4 regions of the Mesorhizobium sp. M6A.T.Cr.TU.016.01.1.1 genome follow, and region 2 is predicted to be linked to each of the others. Evidence: predicted binding sites of a transcription regulator. Region 2 holds the regulator's gene; each other region holds the start of a gene.
The links. Region 2 encodes PhoB, which activates phosphate uptake and scavenging genes when phosphate is short. Its sites were predicted from a motif close to TGTCATNNANCTGTCAT; they were not measured.

Region 1: EJ075_RS05850 (ceramide glucosyltransferase) is a predicted target of PhoB. The motif match lies at 4,862-4,878, and genes of this name have one in related genera.
Region 3: phnF (phosphonate metabolism transcriptional regulator PhnF) is a predicted target of PhoB. The motif match lies at 4,697-4,713, and genes of this name have one in related genera.
Region 4: pstS (phosphate ABC transporter substrate-binding protein PstS) is a predicted target of PhoB. The motif match lies at 4,383-4,399, and genes of this name have one in related genera.

Annotation. Positions count from the first base shown of each region.
Region 1 covers NZ_CP034452.1:1,263,352-1,270,813, forward strand. The annotation lists gene EJ075_RS05835 (ABC transporter substrate-binding protein) at 144-917, opposite strand; gene EJ075_RS05840 (2'-deoxycytidine 5'-triphosphate deaminase) at 1,015-2,109, opposite strand; SAM riboswitch at 2,234-2,311, shown strand; gene EJ075_RS05845 (O-succinylhomoserine sulfhydrylase) at 2,369-3,559, shown strand; gene EJ075_RS05850 (ceramide glucosyltransferase) at 3,608-4,762, opposite strand; gene apaG (Co2+/Mg2+ efflux protein ApaG) at 4,988-5,380, shown strand; gene EJ075_RS05860 (Hsp33 family molecular chaperone) at 5,535-6,569, opposite strand; gene argF (ornithine carbamoyltransferase) at 6,708-7,462, opposite strand, start outside.
Region 2 covers NZ_CP034452.1:2,731,444-2,738,905, forward strand. The annotation lists gene EJ075_RS13160 (PstS family phosphate ABC transporter substrate-binding protein) at 1-137, shown strand, start outside; gene pstC (phosphate ABC transporter permease subunit PstC) at 259-1,647, shown strand; gene pstA (phosphate ABC transporter permease PstA) at 1,640-3,253, shown strand; gene pstB (phosphate ABC transporter ATP-binding protein PstB) at 3,266-4,081, shown strand; gene phoU (phosphate signaling complex protein PhoU) at 4,118-4,825, shown strand; gene phoB (phosphate regulon transcriptional regulator PhoB) at 4,842-5,531, shown strand; gene EJ075_RS13190 (ROK family protein) at 5,566-6,813, opposite strand; gene xylF (D-xylose ABC transporter substrate-binding protein) at 7,082-7,462, shown strand, end outside.
Region 3 covers NZ_CP034452.1:3,053,236-3,060,697, forward strand. The annotation lists gene phnL (phosphonate C-P lyase system protein PhnL) at 1-539, opposite strand, end outside; gene phnK (phosphonate C-P lyase system protein PhnK) at 748-1,524, opposite strand; gene EJ075_RS14750 (alpha-D-ribose 1-methylphosphonate 5-phosphate C-P-lyase PhnJ) at 1,521-2,432, opposite strand; gene EJ075_RS14755 (carbon-phosphorus lyase complex subunit PhnI) at 2,429-3,541, opposite strand; gene phnH (phosphonate C-P lyase system protein PhnH) at 3,543-4,154, opposite strand; gene phnG (phosphonate C-P lyase system protein PhnG) at 4,154-4,615, opposite strand; gene phnF (phosphonate metabolism transcriptional regulator PhnF) at 4,739-5,482, shown strand; gene EJ075_RS14775 (zinc-binding alcohol dehydrogenase family protein) at 5,824-6,843, opposite strand; gene EJ075_RS14780 (ABC transporter permease) at 6,915-7,462, opposite strand, start outside.
Region 4 covers NZ_CP034452.1:4,421,051-4,428,512, forward strand. The annotation lists gene EJ075_RS21230 (slipin family protein) at 7-777, opposite strand; gene EJ075_RS21235 (nodulation protein NfeD) at 774-2,171, opposite strand; gene EJ075_RS21240 (DMT family transporter) at 2,342-3,235, shown strand; partial or broken gene EJ075_RS21245 (2OG-Fe(II) oxygenase) at 3,350-4,092, shown strand; gene pstS (phosphate ABC transporter substrate-binding protein PstS) at 4,526-5,620, shown strand; gene EJ075_RS21255 (Na/Pi symporter) at 5,705-7,435, shown strand.

The DNA.
Region 1 (7,462 bases), 1.5 Mb from region 2:
GTCGCCGAAGGCGACAGAGGGGGTCGTCTCGCGTAGAGCGCCAGCCCCCTGCGTCTGCGATAAAGAGCCGAGCCCGGCCGGACCGACCCCCTCTGGCCTGCCGGCCATCTCCCCCTCAAGGGGGGAGATTGGCAGTTCCTACCTCAGTAAATATCGAAGTCGAAATATTTGGCCTGGATCTTCTTGTAGGTGCCGTCGGCGACGATTGCATCGATCGCGGCGTTGAGCTTTTCGCGCAGCGCATTGTCTTCCTGGCGCACGGCGATGCCCGCTTCCGTCTCAGTGCCCTTGACGTCGCCGACCATCTTGCAGCAGCCGTCGCTCGACTTCTTCATCCAGTCCATCAGCACGAACTTGTCTGAAAGGACGGCATCGAGGCGGCCGTTCATCAGGTCGGTAACCGCCTCCTCCTGGGTCGGATAGAGCTTCGCCTCGGCACCGGCCTTGCCATAGACATCCTGGGCATAGTCGGCCTGGGTGGTCGAAGCCTGGGCGCCGACCGTCTTGCCGGCGAGTGCGGCGGGTTCGGTCGAGGCAATATCGCTGTCTTTCAAGGCCACCAGCGAAAGCGGCGTCGTATAGTATTTGTTGGTGAAGGAGACCTGCTTCTTGCGCTCTTCGGTGATGCTCATGGACGCGACGATGGCGTCGAACTTTCTGGCCTGGAGCGCCGGAATCATGCCGTCCCAGTCCTGCGTGACAAGTTCGCATTCGACCTTCATCTGAGCGCAAAGCGCCTCGGCGATGTCGATATCGAAGCCGACGAGCTTGCCATCCGCGGTGATGGTGTTGAACGGCGGATAGGCGCCTTCGGTGGCGATCTTCAATTTTTCCTGTGCTTGCGCCGAAAAGGACCCGGCTGATATCACCAGCATGGCGGCTGTTGCTGCCGATGCGATCCATCTTGAAATCTGCATTTTTTTGTTCCCTTGGTTCAGAGCCACCCTGACGGCTGGGCACAGCCAAGCACGACGCGCAGGGTTCAGGCAAGCGCGGTCTGATCGTGATGGGCGATCAGCGCGCGGCGCGGAAATGCTTGGACAGTTTCAGGCCTTGTGCCTGATAGTTCGAGCCGAGATCTGTGCCGTAGAGCGCCTGCGGCCGCTTCAGCATGTGCTCGTAGACCAGCCGTCCGACGATCTGACCGTGGTCGAGGATGAACGGCACTTCGTGGCTGCGCACTTCGAGCACCGCCCTGCTGCCGGTGCCGCCGGCCGCCGAATGGCCAAAGCCCGGATCGAAGAAACCGGCATAGTGGACACGGAATTCGCCGACCAGCGGATCGAAGGGCGTCATCTCGGCGGCGTAGAGCGGCGGCACATGCACCGCCTCCTGGCTGACGAGGATATAGAATTCGTCCGGATCGAGCACCAATTCGCCGGCACCGCTCTTGTAGAGCGGCTCCCAGAAGTCGACAACATCCTGTGCGGCGCGCTTGTCGACATCGACCAGGCCGGTGTGGTGCTTGCCGCGGTAACCGACCAGGCCATCCTTATCGCCATCGAGATCGATCGACAGCGCGATGCCGCCGCCGGAAATGTTCGGTGGCTCGGTGGCGACGAGCGTCTCGGCGCGGTGCAAGTCGTTGAGCTCGCTTTCAGACAAAAGCGCATTGCCGGTGCGGAACCTGATCTGCGACAGCCGCGAGCCGGTGCGGACGACGATCGGAAAGGTGCGCGGGCTGACTTCCAGATAGAGCGGGCCGTTGTAACCGGCAGCGATCTTGTCGAACTCGTGGCCGCGATCGGTCATCACGCGGGTGAAGATGTCGAGCCGTCCGGTCGAGCTCTTCGGGTTGGCCGAGGCCGAAATGTTTGCCGGAAGCGCCAGGCTCTCCAGCAGCGGCACGATATAGACGCAGCCCGTCTCCAGCACCGCGCCGTCGGCGAGATTGATTTCGTGCAGCTTCAGGCGGTCGAGTTTTTCGTCGACCCTATGGTTCGGGCCGGGCAGGAAGGAGGCGCGCACCCGCCAGGCCTTGTCGCCAAGCCTGAGGTCGAGACTGGCCGGCTGGACCTGGTCGGCATCGAGCGCGCGTAGCGACGTCAGCGCGCCCGACTGGAACAGCGCGGAAATATCCTGATCGGGAAGAATGCCTGTCTGCCGCAAAGTCTGGCTCCGCTCGAAGGCCGGGCAACGTATCGTTTGCCGCAGGTCCTTGCCGCGGAACCTGCTGGTACAAACCTCTTAATCATGCCGGCAATTGACGCAAGCGCGGCGCGGGTCTAAAGGGTCGTTATCCCGTGGTGATTTGGCCGGTCGGCTTGCAGCCACGTTAAACAAGTCGCTAAAGGACCGTCGGGCCGCAAGGCCGTATGGACCGGTTGCGACTTTCGCGACCGGTTTTTTTGTGTCTGGAACAAAAGTGATGACAAGCAAGAAGCGCAACTGGAAACCTCAGACAGCACTCGTGCATAGCGGGACCTTGCGTTCCGGCTTCGGCGAGACCTCCGAGGCGATGTACCTCACCCAGGGCTATGTCTACGACACCGCGCAGGCGGCGGAAGCGCGCTTCAAGGGCGAGGAACCGGGCTTCATCTATTCGCGCTATGCCAACCCGACGGTCGACATGTTCGAGAAGCGCATGTGCGCACTGGAAGGTGCCGAAGATGCACGCGCCACAGCATCCGGCATGGCGGCGGTCACCGCAGCACTTTTGTGCAGCGCCAAGGCCGGCGATCATATCGTGGCGGCGCGCGCGCTGTTTGGCTCCTGCCGCTGGGTGGTCGAGACGCTGGCGCCGAAATACGGCATCGAGGCGACGCTGGTCGACGGCACCGAAATCGCCAATTGGGAAAAGGCGGTCAGGCCGAACACCAAGCTGTTCTTTCTTGAAAGCCCAACCAATCCGACGCTGGAAGTCGTCGACATCGCAGCCGTTGCCTCGCTTGCCAATTCGATCGGCGCGCGGCTGATCGTCGACAATGTCTTTGCCACGCCGTTGCAGCAGAAGCCCTTGCAGCTCGGCGCCCATATCGTCGTCTATTCGGCGACCAAGCACATCGACGGCCAGGGCCGCTGCCTCGGCGGCGTCATCCTGTCGGACAAGAAGTGGATCGATGAGAACCTGCACGACTATTTCCGCCACACCGGTCCGAGCCTGTCGCCCTTCAACGCCTGGACGCTGCTGAAGGGCCTGGAGACGCTGCCGCTGCGCGTGCGCCAGCAGACGGAAAGTGCCGGCCGGATCGCAGATTTCCTTGCCGAGCGATCAGAGATTGCCCGTGTCATCTATCCGGGCCGCGCCGACCACCCGCAGGCGGCGATCGTCAAAAAGCAGATGTCGGGCGGCTCGACGCTGATCTGCCTCGACGTCAAGGGCGGCAAGCAGGCGGCCTTCGCCTTCCAGAACGCGCTCGATATCGTGCTGATCTCCAACAATCTCGGCGACGCCAAGAGCCTGATCACTCACCCGGCGACGACGACGCACAAGAATCTGAGCGACGAGGCGCGCGCCGAACTCGGCATCGGGCCGGGCACGCTCAGGCTGTCTGTCGGCCTGGAGGACGCCGACGACCTGCTCGAAGACATCGAGCAGGCATTGAAAGCCGCCAGATAGGGATACGCACCGGGGCGGCTTTGCTCGCATCGTCAAAAGCAGGTGCTGTCAGGCGCCCGACGGGGTCTCTTCCAATTCCGCAGCGGCGCTGGTGTGGATGGTCATCGTGTTGCCGCGCCAGTCGACGGCACCGCTGAGCCAGCCTCGCGCCCAAATGGCGGGAAGCATCACGTCCCGCGCAACCATCGCCGGGATCATGCGCAGCGACAGGTGCCAGCCCTTAGCCGAGGCGAGAGCGCATTCCGGCAGATACGCGGCTACCAGCACGGCGATGGCGGTTGCCGACAGGCTGAAGCCGGCGCTGGCCGCCGCAATCAGCGCAAGCGCCAGCGGCATCGCCGCGCCGATCAGTATCTCGGGCGCGAAGAACAGGGGGAAGGTGACGCGGCGCAGGCGTGCCCAGCGGGCCTGGCGCGACCAGATTTCGCCGAGAGTGCGCAAACCGAGCGGCTGCTCAAAGGGCGAGGCGACGAGATTGACGCGCAGTCCGAGCCCGTTGACCAGCTTGGTCGCGGCGGCGTCCTCGGCGATCTCGGCGGCAAGCGCACGGATGCCGCCATTGGCGTCGAGCATGGGCTTGTCCCACAACATGCTCTTGCCCTGGGCAAAACCGAGGCCGATCGCCTCGCCGGCATATTGCCAGCGCGCCTGTAGCGTGTTGAGGAATGCGCATTCGACCTCCGCCCAGAACCCGTCCGGCCGCGAGCCGATCGGCGTCGAGCAGACAAGGCCGGTGTCGGGCCGCCACGCCGCCATCAGATGCTGGACATAGTCCCTCGGCATCAGGACGTTGGAATCGGCAAGGATGACCCAGCGGTGGCGCGCGGCCTCCCAGCCCTTCACACAATTGTTGAGTTTCGGATTGCCGCTGATGCGGTCGTCGCCGACGAGCAGCCGGGCCGGCACGGCCGGAAAGCGGGCGATCGCATCGGTGATCGGCCTGACCACCGGGTCGTCGGCATGGGCGACGCAGAAGATGAGCTCATAGCGCGGCCAGTCGAGCGAGAAGACGCGCTCGAGCGTTTCCTCGGCAAACGGCTCGACGCCGCGCGACGGCACGACGATCGACACCGCAGGCGCCTTGCCGGCTGGCGGCGCGATCCTGCCAGGCCGCTTCAGCTTCAACGAAGCGAGCAGGATGCTGGCGAGATTGACAAGGAGCAGAGCTGTGGAAAGCAAGGCGGCTGTGACTGTCAGTTCCATCGATATCTGGTCACTCCAGAAAAACCGGCCGCATGGAAGCCGTTTTCAACAGTTCGACAGAATGCTGAGTCGCCCGGCCCTGCACACCATCATTGTCATGTGTCACTTAAATGACATTGTTCTTCGGCACCTGCGCTCAAAGGAGTCGGACAACGCCAGAAAGCACCCGGTTGACCAAATCACGGAGAGCGTCGAAAGTTCCGTCTACATATTGTGGAGTAGTCTATGTACAGCGCCGTTACGCGCAACATCGAAGTACAGGTCAGGCCGTTCTATCTGGAGGATCGCTCCGATCCGTCGGAGAACCGCTATGTCTGGGGCTACCAGGTTACCATCGACAATCAGTCGGATGAATTCGTGCAGCTTCTGTCACGCTACTGGCACATCACCGACGGCACCGGCCGGGTCGAGGAAGTGCGCGGCGCCGGTGTTGTCGGCGACCAGCCCGAACTCAACCCCGGCGACAGTTATCAATATACATCCGGCTGCCCGCTCTCGACGCCGTCCGGCATCATGGTCGGCCACTACACGATGCGCAACAAGCGGGGCGAGACGTTTGATATCGCCATCCCCGCCTTTTCGCTCGACTTGCCGGGCACACGGCGGACGGTGAACTGAGAGAGAAAGCATCGGCCGTTCGCGCCGCCCCTCATCCGCCTGCCGGCACCCTCTCCCCGTAAAGGACGGGGAGAAGGGACAAGCTCCAGCGCCCCCTCTCCCCGTCCTTATGGGGAGAGGGTGAGGGTGAGGGGCAGCGCCAACGCTATCCACTTTACTGTGCCGAGCCGAACTCCGCCGGATCGAAGTCATATTGCTTCGAGCAGAATTCGCAGGCGACGTGAATGCCGCCATCCTCGGTGCTGTCCCTGATCTCGTCGGCGGAGAAGCCTTCGAGGATGCCGCGGATCTTCTCCTTGGAGCATGAGCACTGGTCGGCGACCGGCACGCCGCCGAAGACATGGACGCCGTGCTCGTGGAACAGCCGGTAAAGCAAGCGCTCGGCGCCGATCGTCGGATCGATCAACTCCGTCGGCTCGATCGTTCCAAGCAACGCCAGCAGTTCCTGCCAGGAATTGTCGGCCGGATCGTGGATCTCCTCACGCGGATCGCCGTCGCCGCCCGGAAGGTCGGGCACGCGCATGCGTTCGGGCGATTGCGGCAGGAATTGCGCCAGAATGCCACCGGCACGCCATTGCTCGCGGGCACCGCCGACGCCGGGCGTCAACAGCTTGGCCACCGAGAGCCTGAGATCGGTCGGGATCTGCTCCGACTGACGGAAATAGGTGCGCGCGGCCTCCTCCAGCGTCTCGCCGTCGAGCTGGACGATGCCCTGATAGCGTTGCGTGTGGGCGCCCTGGTCGATGGTCAGGGCCAGGACACCGCTGCCGAGCAGCGTCTGCTGCGAGGTCTCGCCGGCAGACGTCAGCGCTTCCAGCCGGTCGGCATCAAAGCGCGCATAGGCGCGCAGAGCCTGCGGCGTGGAAAAATCCGCAACCAGCATGTCGACCGGCCCGTCGGTGCGGGTCTGCAGGATGAACTTGCCCTCGAATTTGAGCGAGGTGCCGAGCAGCACCGTCAGCACGCAGGCTTCCGCCAGCAGGCGGGCGACCGGCTCGGGATAGTCATGACGGCTGAGGATCGCGTCGAGCATCGGCCCGAGCTGGACGGTGCGGCCACGCACGTCGAGCGGGCCGACCTCGAAGGGCACGACATGATCGTCGCCGGCATAGCCGAACTCGCCGAGTTTGGGTTGATGTTCAGCCAATTGATGAGTTTCCAACATAACAAAGCTCCGGGGCGCGGCCATGCCGCCCTCCGGGGCGCATGCGTCGAAACGCGCTCGATTTGCGTGATGCGCCTGAGATAGGCACCACACATTGCCGGATCAAGGTGGGCCGGATCAAGGTGGGCCGGATCAAGGTGGCCCGGATCAAGGTGGCCCGGATCAAGCGCCGAGGCACCAGGCCAGAACCGCCTTCTGGGCGTGGAGCCGGTTCTCGGCCTCGTCGAACACCACCGAATGCGGCCCGTCGATGACCTCGTCGGTGACCTCCTCGCCGCGATGCGCCGGCAGGCAGTGCATGAACAATGCGTCGGGCTTTGCCTTCGCCATCAGCGCCGCGTTGACCTGATAGGGTGAGAAGACATTGTGGCCGCGGGCACGGTGCTCCTGGCCCATCGACACCCAGCAGTCGGTGACGACGCAGTCGGCCTCGTGGACCGCCTCCTCGGGCGAGCGGGTGAAATTCAACTTGCCGCCATGCGCCGTCGACCAGTCGACATGCTTCTGCGCCGGCTCGCTGCCTTCCGGCACGGCAACGTTGAGGTTGAAGCGGAACCGCGCCGAGGCTTCCAGAAGCGAATGCAGCACGTTGTTGCCGTCTCCGGTCCACGCGATGGTCTTGCCGGCGACCGGACCGCGATGTTCCTCGAAGGTCATGATGTCGGCCATCAGCTGGCAGGGATGGGTATCGTCGGTCAGCCCGTTGATGACGGGAACGGTGGCGTTCTCGGTCAGCTCCAGCAGCCGGTCATGCGATGTGGTACGGATCATGATCGCATCGACATAGCGCGACAGCACCTTGGCCGTGTCGGCGATGGTTTCGGAGCGGCCGAGCTGCATCTCGGTGCCGGTCAGCATGATGGTCTCGCCGCCGAGCTGGCGCATGCCGACGTCGAAGGACACGCGCGTGCGCGTCG
Region 2 (7,462 bases):
TCATCGCAGAGTACACCTCGGAGGGTGCATGGGGTCCTGAGGGTTATCTGGCCGACAAGGGCCTGATCCCGCTGCCGGACGCCGAGCGCGCCACGTGGGCCGAAAACGCCAAGGCCCTGAAGGGCATGGGCTCCTGATTTTTTCGGGGTCCGGGCAAATATCCGCTCTGACCCTCATGCTCTAAAGCACAAAGCGCGGGACCAACGTCCCGTGCTTTGAGCCGGTGAATGGCCGGCGGTCGAGGGGACGTCCTGAATCATGGTCGGTTATCTCGTTGTTCTTCTGTTAGTTCTGGCTGCTGCGGCCTATTGGATAGGCCGCACACGCGCCATTGCCAGTGTCAATGGCGACGTCGCCCGGCTGCATTCGCTGCCTGGCCAGCATGGCATGTTCCTGGCGCTTTTTGCCGCCGGTCCCGCGCTGCTTGCGATCGTGCTGTGGTCGATGGTGACGCCGGGAATTGAATCGTCGATCATTGCCGACCGCTTCTCCGCCGAGCTGTCGGGAATGGGCATTCCGCAGGTCGAAGCTTTCATCCGCGACGCTCGCGCGATGGCCTTTGGCGGGCTTGTCGGCTTCGCCGATCCCACGAAAGAGGCGGCCGCGGCCGTCTACAAATCGATCCATGCGACCAGCGCCTGGATCATCTGGGGGATCGCGCTCATACTGTCCGCGTCCGGATTTTACTGGGCCTATTCGCGCATCGCACAGGCCTACCGGGCGCGCCACGTGGTCGAGCGCGTTCTTCGCGCATTCTTGATCACCTGTTCGGCGGTCGCGATCCTGACGACGATCGGCATCGTCTTGTCGCTCATCTTTGAATCCTTGCGGTTCTTCCAACAGGTGCCGCTCTATAAGTTCCTGTTCGGCACGCATTGGTCGCCACAGAGCGCCTTCACCGGCGCCGGAGCGGAAGCCGGGGCGGTCAACCAGGACATTTTTGGCATGGTGCCGCTGTTTGCCGGCACGTTGCTCATCACCTTCATTGCCATGCTGGTAGCTGCGCCTATCGGGCTGATGGCTGCGATCTATCTTTCGGATTACGCCTCCAAAAGCGTCCGCGCGGTCGCAAAGCCGGTATTGGAAATCCTTGCTGGCATTCCGACCGTCGTCTACGGTTTCTTCGCTGCGCTGACGGTTGCGCCCTACTTCCGTGGTCTGGGCGAAAGCCTGGGTCTCAACGTTGCGTCAGAATCCGCGCTCGCCGCAGGCGTGGTCATGGGCATCATGATCATTCCCTTTGTTTCCTCGCTTTCCGACGATGTGATCAACGCCGTTCCGCAATCCCTGAGGGACGGTTCCGCCGGCCTCGGCGCGACCAAGTCTGAAACCATCCGCAAGGTGATCCTTCCGGCGGCCCTTCCGGGCATCGTTTCGGCGATGCTGCTCGCAGTCAGCCGCGCGATCGGTGAAACAATGATCGTGGTCATGGCCGCAGGGCTGGCGGCAAACCTCACGGCCAACCCGCTCGAAGCGGTCACAACAGTGACGGTGCAGATCGTGACGCTGCTTGTGGGCGATCAGGAATTCGACAGCGCCAAGACGCTTGCAGCCTTCGCGCTCGGCCTGGTGTTGTTCTGCATCACGCTTACCCTCAACATCGTCGCTTTGCGCGTCGTCCAGAAATACCGAGAGCAATATGACTGATGCGATCGCGTCATTCGGCGCCGGCAGACGGCCGGTCAGCATTCATACCGACGATGCCGCGAAGGCACGGCTGAAGGGCCGTTACCGCGCGGAAACGTGGTTCAAATGGCTTGGCGCCGCAGCCGTCGCGTTGGCCGGCTTGTTCCTTGTGCTGCTCTTGTCGACGATCGTCACGCAGGCGATCCCGGCGCTGCGGCAGAACTATCTGACGCTGCCGATCGATCTTTCGGCGGCCAAGGTAGACCCGGCGAAACTCGACGCCGTCAACTACGACGCCATCGCCCAGGAAGCGCTTACGGCAAAATTTCCGGATGTGACGAGCCGTCAGGACAAGCGCCTGCTGCGCGGACTGATTTCCACGGGCACAGGCGTGTTCCTGCGCAAAGATATCGCTGCTGATCCGGGGATGCTCGGAGGAACTGTGGACTACGCGGTTCCACTTGACGATTTTGCCGACCTTTATCTCAAGGGTTTGCTTGCCGACGTCGGTTCGGACGAGGCGATTTCGACAAGCGTCACGCCTTCGCAAAGCAGCGGCGACATCGATCTGACCTTCGGCGACGATGCCATGCTGGCGTTGGCGCGCGGCCATGGTGCGACCGAGGGCGAAAACGGCATGCTCACGCTGACGAGCGGCGCGTCGTCGCTGCTGGTCGCGTTCAATGGCGGCACGGTCAAGCTGACCGCGCTGTCGCCTGGGGCCAACGGAACGGCGGTCGCAAAGGGCACGGTGATCGAGGCGCTGGACAGCACGGCGCCAGCCGCGAGCGGCCAGGCATTCCTGCGGGTCATCGACACGCCGGAAGCATCGCGAAAGATTTCGGACAAGGTGATCGTCTGGCTCGATACGCTGAAGAGCGCCGGCCTGATCGAAAGCCGGTTCAACTCGATCTTCTTCTTCACCGGCGCAAGCCGCGAGCCGGAACTGGCCGGTATCTGGGGCGCGGTCGTCGGATCGTTCCTGACCATGATCGTAACGCTCGCCATCGCCTTCCCGATCGGCGTTTCGGCGGCGATCTATCTTGAGGAATTTGCGCCCAAGAACCGGCTGACGACGATCATCGAAGTGAATATCAACAATCTGGCGGCGGTGCCTTCGATCGTCTTCGGCCTGCTTGGACTTGCCGTATTCCTGAATTTCTTCGGCCTGCCGCGCTCGGCCCCGGTGGTCGGCGGCATGGTGCTGGCGCTGATGACCCTGCCGATCATCATTATCGCCTCACGCGCTTCGCTGCGCGCCGTGCCACCGTCGATCCGCGAGGCGGCGCTTGGCATCGGAGCGTCCAAGGTCCAGACCGTATTCCATCACGTCCTGCCGCTGGCGATGCCGGGTATCATGACCGGCACCATCCTCGGAATGGCGCATGCGCTGGGTGAAACCGCGCCGTTGCTGATGATCGGCATGGTCGCCTTCATCGTCGACATTCCCGGTGGCTTCACCGATCCCGCGACGATCCTGCCGGTGCAGATATTCATGTGGGCCGATTTTCCTGAAGCGGGGTTCCAGCAGAAGACTTCGGCGGCGATTTTGATTTTGCTGGTATTTTTGGTCATCATGAATGCCATCGCGGTGATACTGCGCAGGCGCTTCGAGCGGCGCTGGTAAGGAGTAGAGGATATGAACATCATGACGGAAGCCAGCGTCGAGCAGAAACTGAGTAGCGGAACCAACGAGCCTTCGATCAAGATGAAGGGCGAAAAGGTCTCCGTTCATTACGGCGAGAAGCGAGCTCTGTTCGACGTGGATCTCGATGTCCGCGAGAACCAGGTGACGGCGTTGATCGGCCCATCGGGCTGCGGCAAGTCGACCTTTCTGCGTTGCTTGAATCGAATGAACGACACGATCGACATCGCGCGGGTAAGCGGCAAGATCACGCTCGACAACGAGGATGTCTACGACCCGAAAATCGATGTCGTCGAGCTGCGAGCTCGCGTCGGCATGGTGTTCCAGAAGCCGAACCCGTTTCCGAAGTCGATCTACGAAAACGTCGCCTACGGTCCGCGCATTCACGGTCTGGCCAGGAGCAAGGCGGAGTTGGACGGCATCGTCGAATCGAGCCTGAAGAAGGCCGGCCTGTTCAACGAGGTCAAGGATCGCCTGCTCGAGTCGGGCACTGGCCTTTCCGGTGGCCAGCAGCAGCGTCTGTGCATTGCGCGCGCCATCGCTGTGTCGCCGGAAGTGATCCTGATGGACGAGCCTTGTTCGGCGCTCGATCCGATCGCCACCGCCCGTGTCGAGGAACTGATTGACGAACTGCGCCAGAACTACACGATCGTCATCGTCACCCATTCGATGCAGCAGGCAGCGCGTGTGTCGCAACGCACGGCGATGTTCCATCTCGGCTATCTGGTCGAGGAGGGCGCGACCGACAAGATGTTCACCAACCCCGACGACAAGCGCACCCAGGACTACATCACCGGCCGGTTCGGCTAAGCGGTCCGGCGAATTTTCGAGCACGAGGACAGTATCATGGGTGAACATACCGTCGCATCTTTCGACGAGGAATTGGAGCACATCGACAGGCTGATCCGCGACATGGACGAGCTCGCCGCCGCGATGGTCGCAGCGTCGATCCGCGCGTTGCTTGCGTCAGACAATGCGATGGCGCAGCGCGTCGTCTCGGATGACGCCATCATGGATGCGCGGCAGCGCGAACTCGACGACAGCGCGATCACGCTGATCGCCAAGCGGCAGCCGATGGCGCAAGACCTGCGCGCCGTGGTTGGCGCAATCCGGATGGCCGGCGATCTCGAGCGCATCGGCGACCTGGCCAAGAACATAGCCAAGCGGGTCAGCGCCGTCGGGCAGAGCGCCACGCCGCGTAATCTCTCGCACGGTATCGACGCGATGGCGGATCTCGTTCTCGAGCAGCTCCGCGGCGTGGTCGAGCACTATGTGTCGCGCAACGCCGGCGCGTTGAAAGAGCTGCGCGCCGCCGACGAGAAGATCGACGTGAAATACACGGCGGTTTTTCGCGAACTCCTGACCTACATGATGGAGGACCCGCGCAACATCACCGCCTGCACGCATCTTCTGTTCTGCGCCAAGAATCTCGAGCGTATCGGCGATCATGTCACCAACATCGCCGAAAACGCCTACTATGTCGTGACCGGGCAGCAATTGCCGGCGGATCGGCCGAAGCTCGACGAAACGACGATGTCGGCGTCGGCGACATGACAGGGGTAACCGGCCGATGATCGCGCCGCGCATCATGGTGGTGGAGGACGAAGAGCCGCTGGGCGTCCTCCTTCGCTACAATCTGGAATCCGAAGGCTATCAGGTCGAGGTGGTGACGCGCGGCGACGAGGCCGAAATCCGGCTTCAGGAAAACGTGCCCGATCTTCTGGTGCTCGACTGGATGGTGCCGGCGGTTTCGGGCATCGAGCTTTGCCGTCGCCTTCGCGTGCGTCCCGAAACCGAGCGGCTGCCGATCATCATGCTGACCGCGCGCGGCGAGGAAAGCGACCGGGTGCGCGGCCTCTCGACCGGGGCCGACGACTATCTGGTCAAGCCGTTCTCGACACCGGAATTCATGGCCAGGGTCAAGGCGCTGCTGCGCCGTGCCAAGCCCGAAGTGCTGTCCAGCGTGCTGAAGGTCGGTGACATCATGCTCGATCGCGAATCGCACAGGGTCTATCGCAAGAAGAGCGAGATCCGGCTCGGGCCGACCGAATTCCGGCTGCTCGAATTCATGATGCGGCACCCGGGTCGGGTGTTCTCGCGCAGCCAGTTGCTCGACAATGTCTGGGGCGAGACGATCTACATCGACGAGCGCACGGTGGACGTCCATGTCGGCCGGCTGCGCAAGGCGGTCAACAATGGCCGCATGCCCGATGTCATCCGCACCATCCGCGGCGCGGGCTATGCGATCAGGGAAGACTGAACAGACTGCCTGAATTCAAGCTGCGTTCTTCCATTCAGGCCACGTGCTTCCTGGCCGTGCCGGACTTCCCTTGCGCGCCCGGCGCGAAAATCTCCTGGTCGACGAAGCTCAGCGCCCGCATGGCGCAGCCTTCGCGGATCAGCGGCAGCTCGTTCGGCTCGGTGTCGAAGGAAATCGAACCCGAATACTGACCGCCGGCGGTCTGAGCGATGGCCTCGCGCAGGGCCGGCTCGATCAGGTCGAAGGCGGCAGCGCTGGCGCCGACCATGGCGACCGGCGCCGGATCGATCAACGCGAACAGGCTGCCGAGCCCGAAGCCGAGCGCTTCGCCGGCCTTGCGGTAGGCTTCGCGCTCCGGTCCGTCCGTCTGGCGCGCCCGGGCCGCCAGTGCCCGCATCTCGGCGTCGCTGACATCGGCGACCGGCTCGGCGTTCTCGCTCAACTGCCTTGCATTGCGCCAGATGGCGTAGTTGCCGGCATAGGCCTCGACGCAGCCGCGCCGCCCGCAGCGGCAAAGCGCGCCGCCCGGCCGGTGGATCATGTGGCCGAATTCGCCGCCTGAGGAATGGGTGCCGGTGAACAGTTCGCCCTTCAGCACCAGTCCCATGCCGATGCCGTGGGAGAGCAGGATGGCGATGAAATCGTCGCGGTAGCGATCCGGGTCGCGCCAGCGCAGCGCCACGGCCATCATGTTGCAATCGTTCTCCATGATGGCCGGGATGCCGAACTCACGTTCCAGAATGTCGGCGAAGGCAATGTTCGTCTGCGGCGTGATCGGCGACCACAACATGGCGCGCGCATGGGAATCGGTGATGCCCTGGATCGCCAGCGCGATGCGGGCGACGCTTTGGACATTGAGATCGGGATCTTCGAGCCGGCGCCGGACGATGGCGACACATTCGTCGATCAGCTCGTCGCGCGACATGGTCAGCGTGTCCAGCCGGCGCTGTTCCTCGGCGACCACTTGTCCAGCATAATCGATGACGGCGACCGAAAGGAAATTCAGCGACAACACGACGGCCAACACCGCCGCCGCTTCCGGATTGAGGCTGAGGCCGACCTGCGGCCGGCCGCGTTTCAGCGAAACGGTCTCGCTCGCCTTGCTCTCGGTCAGGATGCCTTCCTGGATGAGGTCGGAAGAGATCGCCGATATGGTCGAATGGCTGAGGCCGGTGGTCGCGGCGATCTCGGTTCGCGACGGCTGGCCTGCCCGGCGTACGGCCGAAATCACCATCGCCCGGTTGCGCCGACGCAAATCGTCATGACGGATTCCAACCGACATTCTTTTGCTTCCTCCCTCTTGCCGCGGCCGCTCATGAACCGGAAGCCGTCGGCAGCGTCCGACAAATACTGGCAGAAGCAGAAGGCCCTGTCATTGTTTATTCCGGGGCTCGAAAAAAGTCGGCAGAGACATCAAAATCCATCAGAATTGATGTTGACAGCGCTTCGGCGTTGGACCAGTATTTTTTCGAGGCTCGAAAAAATAGAGCCTTTGTGCCGGCCTTCGGGCCAGTTTGGTCGCGCCGTATCGCGGCGCAGGGAGGACTATCATGAAGAGATTCGCAGCCGCCATCCTGGCGGGGGTCGCCATGTCGCTGACGCTCGCGTCGGTCGCACAGGCGAAGGACAAGGTCATTGGCGTTTCGTGGTCGAACTTCCAGGAAGAGCGCTGGAAGACCGACGAAGCCGCCATGAAGACGGCGATCGAGGCCGCCGGCGACAAGTATATTTCCGCCGATGCGCAGTCCAATCCCGGCAAGCAGCTGACCGATGTCGAGAGCCTGATCTCGCAGGGCGCCAACGCGCTCATCATCCTTGCGCAAGATGCGTCGGCCATCGGGCCGGCGGTGCAAAAGGCGCTGGACGAAGGCATCCCGGTCGTCGGCTATGACCGGTTGATCGAGAACAAGGACGTGTTCTATCTGACCTTC
Region 3 (7,462 bases), 320 kb from region 2:
GTCGGCTCGTCGAGCAGCAGGATCGGATGCTCGGTGATGAAGCCGCGCGCGATGTTGACGCGCTGCTGCTCGCCGCCGGAAAAGGTCGCCGGCGGCAGCATCCAGAGTTTTTCGGGCAGGTTGAGCTGCGCCAGCAAGGCGCGCGCCTTATTGCGCGCGACCTCACGGTCCGCGCCGCGCTCGACCAGCGGTTCGGCGACAACGTCGAGGGCGGAGACGCGCGGCACGGTGCGCAGGAACTGACTGACATAGCCGATCGTGAGCCGGCGCACGGCAAGCACGGTGCGCGGGCTGGCCGTTGCGAGATCGATGAGCCCATCCTCGTGCTGGACGATGATCTGGCCTGCGTCGACGGCGTAGTTGCCGTAGAGCATCTTCAGGATCGAGCTCTTGCCGGCGCCAGAGGGGCCGCCGAGCACTGCGCATTCACCGCTCCTGATCGAGAACGAGACGCCGGCGACGACAGGCAGTTTGATGCCGTCGCGCAGATGCATGGTGAAGCTCTTGGCGACATCGGAGACGACGAGAGGGGTTGCCATCAGAAGGTGCTCCAATCGTCGTTCGTTGGCGGGACAGCACCCCCCTCTGGCCTGCCGGCCATCTCCCCCTCAAGGGGGGAGATCGGCTGTCGTATTCGGTTTCGCCATTCTCCTGCGTTGCAGAAGGGGCGAGGCATGAAAGCTGCTAATCTCCCCCCTTGAGGGGGAGATGGCCGGCAGGCCAGAGGGGGGTGACTTGGCGCCATCGTCAAACCTGCAAAATCGAGGAAACCAGCAATTGCGTATAAGGCGCGCGCGGATCGTCGAGCACGCGGTCGGTGAGGCCGCTTTCGACGACGCGGCCATCCTTCATCACCATCATGCGTTGCGATAAAAGCCGCGCCACCGCGAGGTCGTGGGTGACGACGATGGCCGCGAGGCCAAGATCGGTGACCAGCCCGCGCAACAAATCGAGCAGGCGTGCCTGCACCGAGACGTCGAGGCCGCCGGTCGGCTCGTCCATGAACACCAGCCGCGGCCCGGTGACCAGGTTGCGGGCGATCTGCAGGCGCTGGCGCATGCCGCCGGAGAAGGCGCGCGGCTCGTCGTCGATGCGGTCTTCGTCAATCTCGACGCGCGACAGCCAGTCGACGGCAGTGGCGCGGATTTTTCCATAGTGACGGTCGCCCACCGCCATCAGCCGCTCGCCGACATTGGCGCCGGCGGACACCGTCATGCGCAGTCCGTCGGCGGGGTTCTGGTGGACGAAGCCCCAGTCGGTGCGCATCAGGAAGCGGCGCTCGGCCTCGCTCATCCGGTAGAGCTCGCGAAACTGGCCGTCGCGCATGCGGTAGCTGGCGGCGCCGGAACTCGGCAGCAGCCGGGTCGACAGGCAGTTGAGCAGCGTCGTCTTGCCGGAACCGGATTCGCCGACCACCGCCAGCACCTCGCCCGGCCACAGGTCGAAGGTGACGTTCTCGCAGCCGACGCGCGAGCCATAGAATTTGGAGAGCGCTGAAACGCGCAGCAGCGGCTCGTCGGTCATTGCGCCGGCTCCGTTTTTTCCAGGGCAAGAGGGGTTTCAGGCGCAAGGCGGCCGCGATGGCCTTGTTCGCGCCGCTTCTCGCAATGATCGGTGTCGGAGCACACGAACATGTGGCCGCCATGATCGTCGAGGATGACCTCGTCGAGATAGACGTTCTCAGCCGCGCACAACGCGCAGGGCTGGTCGAAGGTCTGCACCTCGAACGGATGGTCCTCGAAGTCGAGGCTGACCACATCGGTGAAAGGCGGCAGCGCATAGATGCGCTTTTCGCGGCCGGCGCCAAATAGCTGCAAAGCCGGCGAACGATGCATCTTCGGATTGTCGAATTTCGGCGTCGGCGAGGGATCCATCACATAGCGGCCCTCGACCTTGACCGGATAGGCGTAGGTGGTGGCGATGCGGCCGTGCCTGGCAATGTCCTCGTAGAGCTTCACATGCATGAGGCCGTATTCCTCCAGCGCATGCATTTTCCGCGTTTCGGTCTCGCGCGGCTCGAGGAAGCGCAAAGGTTCGGGAATCGGCACCTGAAAGACCAGCACTTGGCCTGATGTCAGCGGATGTTCTGGGATGCGGTGGCGGGTCTGGATGATGGTCGCCTTCGCCGTCTCGGTGGTGACGGCGACATTGGCGACCTTCTTGAAGAAGGCACGGATCGAAACCGCATTGGTGGTGTCGTCGGCGCCCTGGTCGATGACTTTCAGCACATCGTCCGGGCCGATGATCGAAGCGGTGACCTGGACGCCGCCAGTGCCCCAGCCATAGGGCATCGGCATTTCGCGTGAGGCAAACGGCACCTGGTAGCCGGGAATGGCGATGCCCTTGAGGATCGCCCGGCGGATCATCCGCTTGGTCTGCTCATCGAGATAGGCGAAGTTGTAGGTGGCGATGTCGGTCGGTTGTGCGGTCATTCCGCTGCCTCCCTTTTCTCCTCGGCTTTGCCGGCGTTTTCGCGAGCATCATGCTCGGCGCGCATGCGGCGCACCAGGTCGAGCTCGGCCTGGAAGTCGACATAGTGCGGCAGCTTCAGATGCTCGACGAAGCCGGTCGCCTGGACATTGTCGGAATGCGAGATGACGAACTCCTCGTCCTGGGCTGCGGCGACGACATCTTCGCCGAATTCCGAAGCACGTAACGCCCGGTCGCACAGCGCCATGGCCATCGCCTTGCGCTCGCTCTGGCCGAAGACGAGGCCGTAGCCGCGGGTGAATTGCGGCGGCGCCTTGGCTGAGCCCTTGAATTGGTTGACTATCTGGCACTCGGTGACACGCACGGAGCCGAGCGGTACGGCGAAGGGCAGCTCCGGCACGTCGAGTTCCAGCTCGACCTCGCCGATGCGAACCTCGCCGACGAAGGGATGGTTGCGGGCATAGCCGCGCTGGGTGGAGTAGCCGAGCGCCAACAAAAAACCCTCGTCGCCGCGTGACAGCGCCTGCAGGCGGATGTCGCGCGCCATTGGAAATTCTAGCGGCTCGCGGGTGATGTCGCCGGGGACATGGTCCTGCGGCATGTCGCCGTCGGGCTCGATCAGGCCTTCGCGGGCGAGGATGGCGGAGACACGGGGCATGGCTTCCGCCTCGCTGGCACGCTGCTGCGGCTCGGCGACGTCGCCGCCCGCGGCAAGCTCGGGATCGAGCAGCCGGTGGGTGTAGTCGAAGGTCGGGCCGAGAAGCTGGCCGCCGGGAAGATCCTTGTAGGTCGCCGAGACACGCCGCTCGACCAGCATCGCGCCGGTGTCGATCGCCCGTGTGTAGCCGAAGCGCGGCAGCGTCGTGCGATAGGCGCGAACCAGGAAGATCGCCTCGATCATGTCGCCGCGCGCCTGGACGATGGCGAGCGCCGCCAATTCCCTGTCGTAGAGCGAGCCTTCGCTCATCACCCGGTCGACACCGAGCGCCAGTTGCTCGACGATCTGGTCGAGGCGAAGCGCCGGCACGGAACGGTCGCCGCGCCGGCGGTCGGCGAGCAGGCTGTGGGCGTTGGCGATGGCCGCTTCGCCGCCTTTTACCGCGACATACATATCACGCCTCCATCGTCTTGATGCGCGTCGTGCGCGGCAGGCAGGCAACGCCGTCCGGGGTGGCGAGGACGATGTCGACGCCACGCGGAAAGCGTTGGTTGTTCTGCTTCCACTGTTCGACGAAATGGCGCGGCATCTGCGCCGGCGCGATGCTTGCAGTCTTTTCGATGCCGGGACCTTCGAGCAACAGAGGGGCACCTGAAACGAGATCGCCGACTTGCAGGATCAGCGTCGTGGAGCGGTCGGGATAATCCTGGGTGCCTTGTGAGAAGCCGTCGAGCGCCATCATTTCGGCCGGCGTGGCGATCAGCGCGAAATGCGCATCGGCCGGCGTGTTGGCCAGGGGCGCGCCGGTGTGGAAGCCGAGCCAGGATTTCACCGCTGCCGGGGCCTGCAAAACGGGGTCGAGCCACAGCGGCGTGTCGTTGTCGCACAGCGCCAGCGCAATGGCGCCCGCGGTGGCTGACAGCGGCGCCGGCGGGCGGGCAAAGACCGGCAGAGGCTGCAGGGTGCCCGGCCGCGCCATCGCATCCATCACGGCGCGGAACACCGTCTGGGCGTTGAACACCGGATCGGCAAAGCCGCCTTCGATCGCTTGCGTTACGATGTCCATCAGTCTTCTCCGCGTACCATGGTGAAGAAATCGACCTTCGTTGCCGCCGTCTCGGCGCGACGCCGTTCACGTGCGCTGGCCAGTGCGGCCTGCAGCGGCGCAATGAGTTTGGTCTCGACCTCACGGCGCAGGGCAGGGTCCTGCCAGAGCGCGTCGGCGATCGCCGCCAGTTTTGCTTTCTGCCTGTCACGGCCCAGCGCGTAGCAGTGGCCGACCTGTCCGGAGGCGAGCCGGACGGTAGCGCGGGTGACCGTCGCCTCGCCAACGTTGAACGGCGCGCCGCCGCCGCCCATGCGGCCGCGCACGGTGACCAAGCCGGTTTCGGGGCCGCGCAGGAGTTCCGCCTCAGAAGGCAGGCCGGCTTCGTTCCACAGACGGACGATATCGTCGCCGGTCGATTGCGCCAGCGTTGCCATAACGGCCTTGCGCTGAGCCTGATCGCGCGCTTCCTGTCCTCGCATGGTTAACATTCCCTTGCATCGAAAGTTTGTCTATTGATATAGACAACTATACAAATTATACCTATTATCTAATGCGTGTCTATGACGGGTGCATGACACGGGCGAAAAAGATCGGGGCAAGACATGATCGGGCAGCCCGGCAGCATAGAGCGGCGCAGCGGCGTCTCGCTGTGGCGGCAGATCGCCGACCAGATCCTGCATTCGATCGCCGTCGGCGACTTTGCCGAGAATACCGCGCTGCCGCCGGAAGTCGCACTGGCCGAGCGCTATGGTGTCAACCGCCATACGGTGCGCAGCGCCATCGCAGCACTGGTGCAGGATGGCGTGCTCAGGGCCGAGCAGGGGCGCGGCACTTTCGTGCTTTCGCGCAAGCGGCTGTCCTATCCGATCGGCGCCCGTACCCGTTTTTCGGAGGGCTTGCAGGGGCAGGCGTCCGAGCGCCGCAGCGTACTGCTCGAATCGGCGGTCGAGCCGGCCAGCCGGCGCGTCGCCGAAGGGCTGGGGCTTGCCAAGGGTTCGAATGTGATACGCCTTGAGACACGCGGCGAAGCCGATGGACAGCCGGTCTCGCGTGCCACCGGCTGGTTCGAGGCGGGACGCTTCGCCGGCATCGATGCTGCCATGGCTGAAACAGGATCGATCACCGCCTCGCTCCAGCGTTTCGGCATCAGTGACTATCTCAGGCAATCGACGGTGCTGTCGGCGCGCCATGCGGATGCCGCCGACCTTGCCGATCTCGATCTGCAGCCCGGCGCCATCGTGCTGGTCACGGTCGCCGTCAACGTCACGCCGGACGGCCAGCCGATCCAGTTCGCCGAAACGCGGTTTCCGGCTGAGCGCGTCGAGCTCAAACTGTCGGCGCTGTAGGTAGTGCCGGCCTTATACGAGACCGTGATTTATCTGACCCACGCTGATATCATACCAGCTCGGTCGCGCTTACATGTCAGCGGCTTGGCGTTTGAGGACCGCCTTCCCCCACTCCGTCTCGGCTTCGCCGAGCCACCTCTCCCCCCTCCGGAGGGAGAGGAAGGGAGCCCGCTGACGGCGAGAGAAGTAGGGAGTCTGGTTGAGGAGCGTTGGCTGCAATAGGCTCGCACCCTTCCTCTACCCCGTCGCTCGGGGGAGAGGTGGCTCGGCGAAGCCGAGACGGAGTGGGGGTCGACCTGCGCGGGGCGTTGTCATTCGGGCCGGGCTCACCGCCTGCCGTGTTATGACCCGACTTCGATCACCGCCTTGATCAGGCCGGATTTCTCATGCGCCCAGCGGGCGAGGTCGCGCGGCGTCTCGCCCAGCGTCGTGCGATGGGTGACGAGCTTCGCCAGCGGCACGGCGCCATCGCGGATCGAGGCGGCGACATGGTCGAAATCGGCGCGCAGCGCGTTGCGGCTGCCGATCAACGTCATCTCGCGCTTGTGGAATTCGGGATCGGAAAAGACGATGTCGTCCTTGACGACGCTGACCAGGACCAGCGTCCCGCCATGCGCGACATGGGCGAAGGCCGACTGGACGGACTGGGTGTTGCCGGTGGCATCGAAGACAACGTCGAAACCTTCGCCGCCGGTCGCCTCCCGCACCCGATCGGTCGCAGACGCCTGCGAACCGTCGAGGGTCGCGAAGCCGAGTTCGTTTGCGGCGAAACCCAGCCTCTCCGCGCTCATGTCGAGCAGCGTCACGTCGAGACCGGCGATGCGAGCAAACAGCGCCGTGCCGAGGCCGATCGGCCCAGCGCCGATGACCAGCGTGCGCGCGCCTGGCTGCGCCAGCGAGCGCCGCACGGCATGCGCCCCGATCGCCAGGAATTCGACGGCGGCGGCATCCGCCAGCGACAGGCCGTTTGCCGGATAGAGATTTTGCGCCGGCACCAGGATCCGTTCGCACATGGCGCCGTCGCGGTGTACGCCGAGCACCTCGATCCTGACGCAGCAATTCGGCTTGCCTTGCCGGCAGGCGATGCATTTGCCGCAAGCGAGATAGGGGTTGATGATCACTGGTTCGCCGACGGACAGATCGACGCCTTCGCCGGCCTCGATCACAGTGCCGGAAACCTCATGACCCATGATGCGGGGATAGGCGAGGAACGGATGCTTGCCCTCGAAGATATGATAGTCGGTGCCGCAGATGCCGACATGGCTGACCGCGACCAACGCCCAGCCAGAGGGCGGAGTGCCTGGCGCCGGGCGGTCTTCCAGAACAAGCTCACCGGGCGAGCGGCAGACGACGGCTTTCATGCTTTGATCCAGTCGGTTCTTGGCACCGCGGCCCGTCGGCTATCGCCGGGCCGGCGGTTGTTAAAGATAGTCTACTTGCCGCGGCGACGCAGGCCGTCGAAATAGACGATGACGATGATCAGCACGCCGGTAATGATGCGCTGCCAGAAGGCGTTGACGTTCAAGAGATTGGCGCCGTTGTTGATGGTGGCGAGGATGAAGGCGCCGAGCAGCGGTCCGTGCACCGAGCCGACGGCGCCGAACAGCGAAGTGCCGCCGATCACCGACGAGGCGATCGCCTGCAACTCCCAGCCCTCGGCCTGCGTCGGATTGCCGATGCCGATGCGCGACGCGAGCAGCACGCCGACGAAAGCCGCACACAGGCCCGACAGCGTATAGGCCATGTAGATGGTGCGCTGGACATTGACGCCGGACAGACGCGAGGCCTCGGCGTTGGAGCCGACCGAGAACAGATACCGGCCCCAGCGGCTGTGATGCAGGAAGATGTAGGCGGGGATGCCGACCAGGATCACCATCCAGAACAGATTGGGGACGCCGAGAAACGAGCTGCGCGAAAACAACTGGAAGGCGTCGTTGTTGATCGAGATCGAGTTGCCGTTGGTCATCAAAAGGCCAATGC
Region 4 (7,462 bases), 1.7 Mb from region 2:
ACGCGCTCAGCCGCCTCCGCCTCCACCTTGCTGCTTGATGAAATGAGCGAGCAGATCCATCGGCACCGGAAACACGACCGTCGACGAGCGCTCGCCGGCGATGTCGTGGAGCGCCTCGAAATAGCGCAGCTGCATGGCCTGCGGTGCCTCGGACAGCATCTTGCCGGCCTCGACGAGTTTTGCCGCCGCCTGTTGTTCGCCGTCGGCATTGATCACTTTGGCACGCCGCAGCCGTTCGGCCTCGGCCTGCTTGGCGATGGCGCGGACCATGTTCTCGTTGAGGTCAACATGCTTGATCTCGACATCAGAGACCTTGATGCCCCAGGCATCGGTCCGCTGATCGAGGATCTCCTGGATATCGCTGTTGAGCTTGTCACGCTCGGCCAGCATTTCATCGAGCTCATGCTTGCCGAGCACCGAGCGCAATGTGGTCTGTGCCAACTGGTTGGTCGCGGCCATGAAGTCCTCGACCTGGATCACCGCCCGCTCGGCGTCGACGATACGAAAATACAGCACAGCGTTGACCTTCACCGAGACGTTGTCGCGCGAGATCACGTCCTGCGGCGGAACATCCTGAACCACCACCCGCAAATCGACCCGCACCATCTGCTGCACGAAGGGGATGAGGATAATCAGGCCGGGACCTTTGACTCCGGTGAAGCGGCCGAGCGTGAAGACCACGCCGCGCTGATACTCCCTCAGGATGCGAACGGCCGCGGACAGGAACATGAGCACGACGAGCGCTGCTACCAGGTAGGCCACATAACCGATGATCATTGCCTTGCTCCATCGCTTCGCACATTGCGGCGCCGTATCGTCAGCACCAGACCCCTGACATCAGCCACCTCGACGCTGTCGCCGACTGCAAAGGGTTCGTCGGCCATCGCCCGCCAGCGCTCGCCCCGGGCGAGCACGTGACCCTCGCTGCCCTCCCAGTCGAGGACCTTGGCCGGCAGCCCTTGCATGGCCTGTGCGCCAACACGCGGAGCGTTCTTGCGGGCCGCCCACAGATAGCTGCCGGTCAACAGCGCCAGGCCGAGCGTCAGGGCGGCGGCGGTGCCGATGACGGCCCACGACATCTCGAAGCCGGGCCCCTCGATCCTGAGCAGCATGGCAGCGCCCAGCAGAAAGGCAGCCACGCCTCCCAGCCCAAGCACCACTGTGGGGTTGAAGGCCTCGACGACGAGGAAGATGATGCCAAGCAGCATCAAGGCAAGGCCGGCATAGCTGATCGGCAGGAGATTGAGCGCATAGAGTCCGAGCAGAAGGCAGATCGTGCCAATCACGCCGGGCGCGACCGCGCCCGGGCTCGTGAACTCGAAGACGAGGCCATAAACGCCGATCAGCATCAGGATCACGGCGATGTTCGGGTCGGTGATGACAGCGAGAAGCCGGATGAGCCAGCCGGGCTCCAGCGTTTCAACCGGCAGCCCTTTCGTCGCCAGCACCTCTTTCCTGCCGGCCATTTCCACCGTGCGGCCGTCAGCCAGCTGAAGCAGCTCGGTCGTGTCGCGGGCGACGAAGTCGACGACATGCTCCTGCAGCGCCGCGGTGGCCGACAGGCTGGCAGCCTCGCGCACGGCCTTTTCACCCCATTCGGCATTGCGCCCGCGCAGTTCAGCCAGGCTGCGGATCAACGCAACCGCGTCGTTCGTCGCCTTGGCGATCATCGCATCGCCCGCTGGCGGGTTCTTCTGGTCTTTGCCGGCTCCTGGGCCATTGTTCTTGTCGTCGCCACCGGGAAAGGATGGCAGCGGTCCGCCCATCTCGATCGGCGTTGCCGCACCCAGATTGGTGCCGGGCGCCATCGCCGCCACATGGGTTGCGTAGAGGATGTAGGTTCCGGCGCTCGCCGCATGACCGCCGGCGGGCGCGACATAGCCGATGACGGGAACCGGCGAGGCGAGCATATCGGCGATGATCTCGCGCATGCTGGTGACCAACCCGCCGGGCGTGTTCATCTGCAGGATGAGAACCTCGGCGTTCCGCTGCGCGGCTACCGCCAGCGCTTCCTCGAGCTGCATGGCGCTCGCCGGACCGATGGCGCCGTCTATCTCGACGCGCAGCGCAATCCTCTCCTGGCCGTTCGCCTCTCCGGTTGCGGAAGAAATACAAACGAACACAGCGGCTACAAAAGCCGCGGCAATCAGGGCTACACGCGCGAGTTTCACGCTCAAAGCTCCATATCAAGGATATGGGCTCGATTTTGCCGAAATCCATGACACTTCGCGGCGGGTGAAGCTGATCCAGGGCAACGCCCCGTCCGATTTCCAACGCGTAGGCGATCCGTAAGCGGGGTTCAGCCAGCCTTCCCTCGACGTCCAAAGCGAGGGGAAGACCGATGTCGAAGCTGCACGCCAATCTTCTACTGTTCGTCGCCGCGGCACTGTGGGGTCTCGGCAATGTTCCGCAGAAGACCATTCTGGACCATCTCGACCCGTTGAGCGCGGTCGGCATGCGCTGCCTGATCGGCTGGATCCTGGTGCTGCCGCTGATCGCCACCGAACCCCGGCGACCGCCAGGCGGCCTCTATCGCGCGAGCTTGGCAAGGGTCAGCGTGCTGTTTGCAATCGCGATCGTCCTGCAGCAGATCGGTTATCTCGGCACGTCGGTGACGAATGCCAGCTTTCTGGTCAGCACGGCGACTGTGATGACGCCCTTCGCGGCGTGGCTGCTGATCGGCGAGCGGCTGACAGCGGCCGTCGGCCTCGCCGCCGGCCTGACGCTGGTCGGCGCGCTGCTCCTGTCCGGCGGCATCGCCAGCTTCAACCAGGGCGATGTGGCGATCATGCTGTCGGCGGGCTGCTACGCGCTCTGGATGGTCGAGCTCGGTCGTCATGCGCAGACCTATGGACGCCCGTTCACCGCCATGGCGGCGCAGTTCCTTGGCGCGGCGGTGATCAGCCTGCCGCTCGGCTTCTTCCATGGCAATCTGTCGCCTGCCAATGCGTTCGATGCCTGGCCGCAACTGCTTGTGCTCGGCGTATTCTCTACAGCCGTCTGCTTCGGCATCCAGACGATTGCCCAGCGTTTCACCTCGGCCAGCCACGCGGCGGTAATCGTCAGCGCCGAAAGCGTGTTCGGCGCCCTGGGCGCGGCACTTTTCCTGGGCGAGCGGACATCGTTCGTCGGCATGCTTGGGGCAACGATCATGCTGGCCGCCGCCCTCTACCTCGCTACTTCGGGGAGCGGAGCGATCAGGTCAGCGCCCGAAAACGGCGCCACCGGTGCTTGAGATTGTGAGACGCGACACACCGAACTATGCGCAACCCATTGGCAGGAAACGGGTGGTTTGCTCGCGCTGTTTCACCCATCTGATGGGCAGGACGAAGCCAGAGGAGGCAAAGCCATGACCATTCATTCGATAGGTTCGAGGGCAGCGGTCCGATCGGCGGAGACGCGCGTCGCCGCATATGATTGGCAGGCGTTGGCCGGGGAGATGAGCGGCTATGGCTGCGCGGTGATGGAAAAGCTGCTGACGCCGCAAGAATGCCGGGAGGTCGCCGGGCTTTACCCGGACGAGAGCCATTTCCGCAGCCATGTCCATATGGCGCGGCACGGCTTCGGCAAGGGCGAGTACCGCTATTTCCGCTATCCCTTGCCCGAGCTGATCGGCGGCTTGCGCACCGCGCTCTATCCGCGCCTCGCCGCGGTCGCCAACGACTGGAACCAGCGCATGAGCATCGCCCAGCGCTATCCGGACGAGCATGCCGCGTTCCTCAAGCAATGCCACGACCAGGGCCAGACGCGGCCAACGCCGCCCTGCTGCAATATGGTCCCGGTGACTTCAACTGCCTGCATCAGGATCTCTACGGCGATCTTGCCTTCCCGCTGCAGGTGGCGATCTTGCTGTCCGAACCCGGCAAGGACTTCACCGGCGGCGAGTTCGTGCTGACCGAACAGCGCCCGCGCATGCAGAGCCGGGCCGAGGTGGTGCCGTTGCGCCAGGGCGATGCGGTCGCCTTCGCGGTGCACAATCGTCCGGTCCAGGGCAGCAAAGGCAGCTACCGCGTCAATCTCAGGCACGGCGTCAGTAGGCTTCGCTCCGGCATGCGCCATACCGTCGGCATCATCTTCCACGACGCGAAGTGAGGGCTGCGTAGACTTCCTTCTCCCTTCTCCCCTTGTGGGAGAAGGTGGATTGGCGCGCAGCGCCAAGACGGTTGAGGAGTGTTGGACGGAGCGCCGTCGTTGCCAAGCTGGAACACCCCTCATCCGTCGCCTTCGGCGACACCTTCTCCCACAAGGGGAGAAGGGTGAGCGCGAGGCGCAACCTTGGAGCCCAGTCCTTCGGACCCAAATTCTTCATAGGAGTCCGAGGAACGGGCGGGACAAGTGATCGCGGAAAATCCGAATAAAAAAGATTCGCCCCACAAGATCTCTGTCATCCAATTGTTAACCAAGGTTCATACGATGAGCAATGTTGTCTCTCGGCCGGTGTGTGTGTTCGCCGGGCGGACGACTGTTGATATCTGCCAAGACTGAAAAGTAGATTTTTATTTGCGCAGTATAGTCGGGGATCGCCATGATGTTTCCAGCAAGCTTTGCGTCACTTCGGCGCAAATGGGCGAAAATAACCGGATCAAGTGGCGCCATCACGCTGGCTGTTGCCTTGATGATCGGTGCCGCTGCGCAGGCTGAGCCTATTCGCGGCGCTGGATCGACACTGGCTGCCCCGATCATCGGCAAATGGGCAACGGCCTACGAGAGCGCCCGCGCAGATGGCGGCGACTATATCTCGCCCGATTGGAAGGTCGACTATGAGATCGTCGGCTCGCTCGCCGGCATCCTGCGTCTCGACCAGCCGGACATGGACTTTGCGGCGACGGATGCGCCGATCAACGCCGCCGACCTCAGGAAAGCCGGCCGCCAGCAGTTTCCGATCGTGATGGGCGCCATCGCCGTCGTCGTCAATCTCGACGGCATTGGCCCGGGAAGCCTTCGCCTGACGGGGCCGCTTCTGGCCGACATCTATCTGGGCAAGATCCAGTCATGGTCCGATCCCGCGATCAAGGCGGCGAATCCGGATCTGACGCTGCCCGATCTTAGGATCAGCGTTCTTCACCGTAAGGATGGGTCCGGCTCGACTTTTGTGTTCACGGAGTATCTGTCGGCGGTCAGCGACGAGTGGAAGAGCAAATACGGCGCCAACACACTGATCTCGTGGCCGCTCGGCGCCGATGCCGAAGGCACGCAGAACCTCATTCGAGCCGTGCATGACACGAAGGGGGCGATCGCCTATGCCGAATCCGGCCAGGCGCAGCGCGCCAGCCTTTCCTACGCGCTGATCGAGAACAAATCCGGCAAGTTCGTCAAGCCGGAGCCCGACGGCGTGCAGGCTGCTGCGACGTCCATCGACTGGGCGCAAACGACCGATTTCTTCGCTTCGCTGACCGATCGAGACGGAGATGCCGCCTATCCGATCAGCACGGCTGTGTTCGCGGTCGTTCAGGTCTCGGGCCGTTCGGAACATCGCTATCGCCGCGTGCACGACCTTTTCCGGCTCGCCTTCGCGCAGGGCGCCGGCGACGCCACCGCGCTCGGCTATGTGCCGCTGCCGAAGGCGCTCGTCGACCAGGTCGAACAATACTGGGCGAGCCAAGCGCCCGTCGGAAACTGAGCTGAAGAGCCAGGCTGCCTCGCGCAGCACCTGAACTGAACGTCATATCGCGCCGTGGTAACGGCTTGTTGGGGACTGCGTGACATGGACATAGATATCTTCAAGGACATCCTCGTGCCGGTGATCGGGGGGTTGGGCATCTTCATGCTCGGCCTCGACTTCATGGCAAACGGCATCCAGGCGCTTTCGGTCAACCGGATGCGCGCCTTTCTCGCCAAGGCCGCCGGAACGCCGATCAAGGGCGTGCTGGCAGGAACGCTGATCACCGGCGTCATCCAGTCGTCGACGGCGATGAGCGTCATGGTCGTCGGCCTGGTCAATGCCGGCGTCATCGCCTTGAGGCCGGCGATCAGCGTGATCATGGGCGCCAATATCGGCACCACGCTCGGCAACGGGCTCATCGCCCTGCCGCTCGGCCCGCTTGGATTGATCCTGGCCGGCGTGTTCTCGCTGGTCTACTGCTTCGCCAAAAGCGAAAAGGTCAAGAACATTGCGCTCGCCTGCATGGGCTTCGCGCTGATCTTCTATGGCCTCAACCTGATGACCGGCGGCCTGCGCCCGCTTCGCAACCTGCCCGAAGTCATGGCGCTGCTGCAAACGCTGACGGCCGACTCCTATGTCAACCTTCTCAAATGCGTGTTCATCGCCGCCGGCGTGACCGCCATGATCCATTCGTCCTCGGCGACGATCGGCATTGTGATGGGCCTTGGCGCCGCCGGCATTCTCGACTGGACGACGGCCGTCGCCTTCTCGCTCGGCGCCGATCTCGGCACCACGATCACCTCGTGGATGGCTTCGCTCAATCTTTCGAAGAACGCCAAGCGGACCGCTTACGCGCACATCTCGTTCAACATCATCGGCGTGTGCATCACCATCCCGCTGTTCTTCGTCTCCATGCAGGTCCTGGAATGGGCCATGCAGTTCTTCGGCGGCGATCCCGCCATCCCGGTGATCGTCGACGGCAAGGAGACCTTTCCCCTGGTGCCGGTCGCGGTCGGCCTCTATTCGACCTTCTTCAACATCTTCAATACATTGTTGCTGTTCCCGTTCATCGGTGTGTTCGAGCGGGTTCTGTCGCGTGTCGGCCACACGGATGCCGATGACGCGGAGGATTTCTCGACGCCGAGATTCCTCGACCGCAAGCTGGCCGGCGATTTTGCCAAGGCCGTTCCCGCCGTTCAGCAGGAGACGGCCCGTCACCTCCAGGCCGGCGCCATGTTCCTCGACATCGCCCGCTCGTCCAAGAAGGCGCCGTCGGATCCGGGCGAGCACTATCTCGCTACCGACATCCTCAGCCGCGATATCCGTGCCTACACCGCCGAGCTGATGAAGGAGGATCTGCCCTACGACCAGCTCGACCTGATCGCCAGCCTGATCGAGGAAGCCGACTTCACGGCCGCCCTGACGGAATCGATGCATCAGGTGGCGCGCCGCGTTAGGCGCGAGAAGTTCAGCAGCCCGGCGCAGGCCATCGTCGACGTCGCATTGAGCAAGCTCGATGTTTCGCTGCGGGAGATTTTGCCGACTTACGGCATCTCCAACCCGCAGATGCCGGCCGGCCATGTCAATCTGCCGGAAGTCGAGGAACTGCGTGCCCGCACGCTGGCGCTCGGACCGAATGCGGGCGCCGCCGAGCGTGGCACGATCCTGGCCCTGCTCGGGTCGATCGAGCGCGCGGAAATCCTGATCCACCGCATCGATGCCGAGCGCAAATCCGTCAACCGGCAAAGCGTGCTCGCCCGTGCCTCGGCACGCAAGGAGGCCAGGCCGCAGTCGATGGGCGACACCGGCCTCAGCCCGGTTCCGGCCGAGTAGAGGGTCAAGGCCGGGCGGGGCTGCCTT